DNA from 2 places in the Fictibacillus sp. b24 genome. Region 1 is predicted to be linked to the other one. Evidence: a T-box and tRNA genes for the amino acid it is inferred to sense, from the RefSeq annotation. Region 1 holds a T-box; the other holds one or more tRNA genes.

Region 1 (3,111 bases):
ATTTGGATGCTAAAAACGAAGACTTCCAAATGGTTTGTTATGACATTGAGTATCCCTCAAAGTTTTCTTCCATTGAACATAGAGACGTTCTAGGTGCGTTAATGAACATCGGTGTAAAACGAGGAAAGTATGGCGATATTTTAATTTCAGGGGATAACGTTCAGTTTATATGTGCTGCTGAGATTGCAGGATTCATTGAACTCAATTTAACAAAGATAGGAAAAACAGGTGTAAAGCTTCTTCCTATCAAAGAAAACGAATTAATTGAATCGAAAACAGAATATGACGAAAGAAACGGTACTGTATCATCACTGCGGCTTGACGTCATCGTGGCTGAAATATATAACTTGTCACGTGCAAAAGCGTCTCCATTCATTCAGCAAGGACGTGTGAAATTGAACCATAAAGTTACTGAACAAGTGGCAGCTGAAGTTATGGAGGGAGACGAGCTTTCAGTACGAGGATTTGGCAGAAGCAAGCTGATTGCAATAGAAGGAACGACAAAAAAAGAAAAATGGCGTATTCGTTATGGATTATTAAAATAAATTCCCGCTAAAGAAGGAATTTTAGAAAATTTGTCGAAATTAGGTAAAAAATAATGCATCTATGGAGGTGGCCGTTGTGCCTTTAACACCATTGGATATCCACAACAAGGAATTCACAAGAGGTTTCAGAGGGTATAGTGAAGATGAGGTTAATGACTTTTTAGATCAAGTCATTAAAGATTATGAAGCAGTGATTCGTGAAAAGAAGGAATTAGAGGAAACGGTTGCAAACCTTGAAGAAAAAATCTCTTATTTTAAAAACATTGAGGAAACACTAAATAAGTCGATTCTAATTGCTCAAGAAACAGGTGAAGAAGTAAAAAGAACAGCGTCAAAAGAAGCGCGCTTAATTGTTAAAGAAGCCGAAAAGAACGCTGACAGAATCATTAATGAATCACTTTCTAAATCTAGAAAGATCTCAATGGAGATTGATGAACTGAAAAAACAGTCATCTGTTTACCGCACGCGATTCAGAATGCTGATTGAAGCACAGCTTGAGATGCTAAAGAATGATGATTGGGATTCTTTAAATGCTCCTGAAAATCTTGACAGCTACGAACTTCAGGAAGTAAAGACGGAAGCTTGACATTCATTTAAAAAATCGCATATACTTTTCTAAGATTAATATGTGACGAAGACGGGGACAGTAAAATACTTTCTTTCTATTAAAGCGAACTGGGAAATGGTGCGAGCCTGGTATAGTGAAGTATTTGAAGATCACCCCTGAGTTCTTGGACTGAAATATTTGCAGTAAGTTCAAGCGCCTCATCCACGCTACGGATGACTAAGCGGGTTTTGTGATTATATCATGAACCTATTAGGGTGGTACCGCGGGTTAACCTTCTCGTCCCTACTGTTCGTTCAGTAGGGCTGAGAAGGTTTTTTTGTTTTCCGTGCAGTTACTAGAAAACCAAGTCATCTGTCACGTTTTATCGTAATGAAGGAGGAAAAATGATGAATTATAAAGACACGCTACTAATGCCAAAAACAGAGTTTCCGATGCGTGGGAATCTTCCGCAAAGAGAACCTGTTGTTCAGGAAAAGTGGAAAGAACTAAACATTTATGAAATGGTGCTTGAAAATACAAAGGATTTGCCGCCATTTATCTTACACGACGGACCTCCGTATGCGAATGGCGATATCCACATCGGGCATGCTGAAAACAAAATTCTAAAAGATATCATTGTTCGTTTCAAATCCATGACTGGTCATTATGCACCATATGTTCCAGGCTGGGATACACACGGATTGCCAATTGAAACGGCACTTACAAAAAGCGGGAAAGTAAAACGCAAAGAGCTGACTGTTGCAGAATTTCGTAAGCTTTGTGAAGAATATGCTCTTAAACAAGTTGATCATCAGCGTGAACAGTTTAAACGTCTAGGCGTTCGCGGTGACTGGGAAAACCCTTATATCACACTTGATAAAGGCTATGAAGCAAGACAGATTGAAGTATTCGGCGAGATGGCGAAGAGAGACTTGATCTATAAAGGGCTAAAGCCTGTTTATTGGTCACCATCATCAGAGTCCGCATTGGCAGAGGCGGAAATTGAATATCAAGATAAGCGTTCAGCTTCTATCTATGTAGCTTTTGATGTGAAAGATGGTAAAAGAGTTTTAGATACAGATGAAAAACTCGTAATCTGGACAACAACGCCATGGACGATTCCAGCAAACTTAGGAATCTCCGTTCACCCTGATTTGGATTATGTTTCTGTTCAAACTGAGAATGGTAAATATGTTGTTGCGGAAGCACTTTTAGAATCTCTTACAAAAGAATTCGAATGGGAACAGGCTGAAGTTGTTAAACGTTTCAAAGGTGCGGAAATTGAAAATGCCGTAGCAAGCCACCCGTTATATGGACGTGATTCACTTGTAATGCTCGGTGACCATGTTACAACGGACGCAGGAACAGGCTGTGTTCACACAGCTCCTGGACACGGGGAAGATGATTTCCTAGTAGGTAAGCGCTACGGTCTTGAAGTGTTGTGCCCTGTTGATGACAGAGGTGTAATGACAAAAGAAGCTCCTGGATTCGAAGGTCTATTTTACGATGAGGCAAATAAACCGATTACCGAACAATTACAAGAAAAAGGTGCTTTGTTAAAGCTTTCATTTATCACACACTCGTATCCCCATGACTGGAGAACAAAAAAGCCGGTAATCTTCCGTGCAACTGCACAGTGGTTTGCGTCCATTAAAGGTATCCGTGAAGATATGCTTCGCGCGATCGAAGAAGTGAACTGGGTTCCTACTTGGGGTGAGACGCGTCTTCACAACATGATCAAAGACCGTGAAGATTGGTGTATTTCCCGTCAAAGAGCATGGGGTGTTCCAATCCCTGTATTCTATGGTGAAGATGGGGAAGCAATCCTTACTGAAGAAACGATTGCTCATGTTGTAGAATTGTTTAGAGAACACGGTTCAAATGTTTGGTTTGAAAGAGAAGCGAAAGATTTGCTGCCTGAAGGGTTTACATCTCCTCACAGTCCGAACGGCCGTTTCTCAAAAGAAACAGATATTATGGATGTATGGTTTGATTCTGGAACATCACATTGGGGTGTGC
Region 2 (3,111 bases), 1.5 Mb from region 1:
AACAAGTACGAGAGTAACTGCTCGTACCTTGACGGTACCTAACCAGAAAGCCACGGCTAACTACGTGCCAGCAGCCGCGGTAATACGTAGGTGGCAAGCGTTATCCGGAATTATTGGGCGTAAAGCGCGCGCAGGCGGTCTCTTAAGTCTGATGTGAAAGCCCACGGCTCAACCGTGGAGGGTCATTGGAAACTGGGAGACTTGAGTGCAGGAGAGAAAAGTGGAATTCCACGTGTAGCGGTGAAATGCGTAGAGATGTGGAGGAACACCAGTGGCGAAGGCGGCTTTTTGGCCTGTAACTGACGCTGAGGCGCGAAAGCGTGGGGAGCAAACAGGATTAGATACCCTGGTAGTCCACGCCGTAAACGATGAGTGCTAGGTGTTGGGGGGTTCCACCCTCAGTGCTGAAGTTAACACATTAAGCACTCCGCCTGGGGAGTACGACCGCAAGGTTGAAACTCAAAGGAATTGACGGGGGCCCGCACAAGCAGTGGAGCATGTGGTTTAATTCGAAGCAACGCGAAGAACCTTACCAGGTCTTGACATCCTTTGACCACTCTAGAGATAGAGCTTTCCCCTTCGGGGGACAAAGTGACAGGTGGTGCATGGTTGTCGTCAGCTCGTGTCGTGAGATGTTGGGTTAAGTCCCGCAACGAGCGCAACCCTTGACCTTAGTTGCCAGCATTCAGTTGGGCACTCTAAGGTGACTGCCGGTGACAAACCGGAGGAAGGTGGGGATGACGTCAAATCATCATGCCCCTTATGACCTGGGCTACACACGTGCTACAATGGATGATACAAAGGGTTGCGAAGCCGCGAGGCCAAGCCAATCCCAAAAAGTCATTCTCAGTTCGGATTGTAGGCTGCAACTCGCCTACATGAAGCCGGAATTGCTAGTAATCGCGGATCAGCATGCCGCGGTGAATACGTTCCCGGGCCTTGTACACACCGCCCGTCACACCACGAGAGTTTGTAACACCCGAAGTCGGTGGGGTAACCCTTTTGGGAGCCAGCCGCCGAAGGTGGGACAGATGATTGGGGTGAAGTCGTAACAAGGTAGCCGTATCGGAAGGTGCGGCTGGATCACCTCCTTTCTATGGAGATTATGAAACAGCTTCGACTGTTTCGTAAGTACACCTATTCTTCTTTTGTTCAGTTTTGAAGGAACTTAACTTCCTTTAGGGGCCTATAGCTCAGCTGGTTAGAGCGCACGCCTGATAAGCGTGAGGTCGATGGTTCGAGTCCATTTAGGCCCACCATTTTCATAATTTCATTATCCCATTAAGGGGCTTTAGCTCAGCTGGGAGAGCGCCTGCCTTGCACGCAGGAGGTCAGCGGTTCGATCCCGCTAAGCTCCACCATTGCACATCTTACGATGATGCATTTTTAAATTGTGTTCTTTGAAAACTAGATATCGACATCCAAACAATATGCAAGGCAGATAGATATTTATCTGCGCCAAGCAAGATCTTGATGTGTAAACATCATATAAGGTTAAGCTAGAAAGGGCGCACGGTGGATGCCTTGGCACTAGGAGCCGAAGAAGGACGGGACGAACACCGATATGCCTCGGGGAGCTGTAAGTAAGCATTGATCCGGGGATTTCCGAATGGGGGAACCCACCATCCGTAATGGGATGGTATCCATATCTGAATACATAGGGTATGAGAAGGCAGACCCGGGGAACTGAAACATCTAAGTACCCGGAGGAAGAGAAAGCAAATGCGATTTCCTGAGTAGCGGCGAGCGAAACGGAAACAGCCCAAACCAGAGGGCTTGCCCTCTGGGGTTGTAGGACACTCTACATGGAGTTACAAAGGAACGAAGTAGGTGAAGCGGTCTGGAAAGGCCAGCCAAAGAAGGTAACAGCCCTGTAGCTGAAACTTCGTTCTCTCCTGAGTGGATCCTGAGTACGGCGGGACACGTGAAACCCCGTCGGAATCCGGGAGGACCATCTCCCAAGGCTAAATACTCCCTAGTGACCGATAGTGAACCAGTACCGTGAGGGAAAGGTGAAAAGCACCCCGGAAGGGGAGTGAAATAGATCCTGAAACCGTGTGCCTACAAGTAGTCGGAGCCCATTAACGGGTGACGGCGTGCCTTTTGTAGAATGAACCGGCGAGTTACGATCCCGTGCAAGGTTAAGTTGATAAGACGGAGCCGCAGCGAAAGCGAGTCTGAATAGGGCGACATAGTACGTGGTCGTAGACCCGAAACCGTGTGATCTACCCATGTCCAGGGTGAAGTTCAGGTAACACTGAATGGAGGCCCGAACCCACGCACGTTGAAAAGTGCGGGGATGAGGTGTGGGTAGGGGTGAAATGCCAATCGAACACGGAGATAGCTGGTTCTCCCCGAAATAGCTTTAGGGCTAGCCTCGCGGCAAGATTCCTGGAGGTAGAGCACTGATTGGACTAGGGGCCCCCACAGGGTTACCGAATTCAGTCAAACTCCGAATGCCAGAGAATTATCCGCGGGAGTCAGACTGCGAGTGATAAGATCCGTAGTCAAAAGGGAAACAGCCCAGACCATCAGCTAAGGTCCCAAAGTATACGTTAAGTGGCAAAGGATGTGGAGTTGCCCAGACAACCAGGATGTTGGCTTAGAAGCAGCCACCATTTAAAGAGTGCGTAATAGCTCACTGGTCGAGTGACTCTGCGCCGAAAATGTAACGGGGCTAAACGTATCACCGAAGCTATGGCTTGTACCGTATGGTACAGGGGTAGGGGAGCGTTCGAAGTGCAGCGAAGTCAGACCGGAAGGACTGGTGGAGCGCTTTGAAGTGAGAATGCCGGTATGAGTAGCGAAAGACAAGTGAGAATCTTGTCCATCGAAAGCCTAAGGTTTCCTGAGGAAGGCTCGTCCGCTCAGGGTTAGTCGGGGCCTAAGCCGAGGCTGAAAAGCGTAGGCGATGGATAACAGGTTGATATTCCTGTACCACCTCCTTTCCGTTTGAACAATGGGGGGACGCAGTAAGGTAGGGTGAGCGCACTGATGGAATAGTGCGTCTAAGCAGTTAGGCTGTTGGGTAGGCAAATCCGCCCAACGTGAAGGCTGAGCTGTGATGGCGAGGGAAATTTTAGTACCGAAGTCCCTGATCCTACACTGCCA

The links. A T-box is a leader RNA that pairs with one kind of tRNA and senses whether it is charged. The one in region 1 lies ahead of ileS (isoleucine--tRNA ligase), so its partner is inferred to be a tRNA-Ile.
Region 2: it encodes a tRNA-Ile, which carries the amino acid that the T-box ahead of ileS (isoleucine--tRNA ligase) is inferred to sense. The anticodon was not compared.

The regions. Positions count from the first base shown of each region.
Region 1 covers NZ_JAUCES010000005.1:2,229,847-2,232,957, reverse strand. Annotated here, with positions in the region: gene QUF49_RS11465 (RNA-binding protein) at 1-545, shown strand, start outside; gene QUF49_RS11460 (DivIVA domain-containing protein) at 622-1,131, shown strand; T-box leader at 1,171-1,400, shown strand; gene ileS (isoleucine--tRNA ligase) at 1,500-3,111, shown strand, end outside.
Region 2 covers NZ_JAUCES010000005.1:3,736,258-3,739,368, reverse strand. Annotated here, with positions in the region: rRNA gene QUF49_RS19610 (16S ribosomal RNA) at 1-1,094, shown strand, start outside; tRNA gene QUF49_RS19605 (tRNA-Ile) at 1,183-1,259, shown strand; tRNA gene QUF49_RS19600 (tRNA-Ala) at 1,286-1,361, shown strand; rRNA gene QUF49_RS19595 (23S ribosomal RNA) at 1,493-3,111, shown strand, end outside.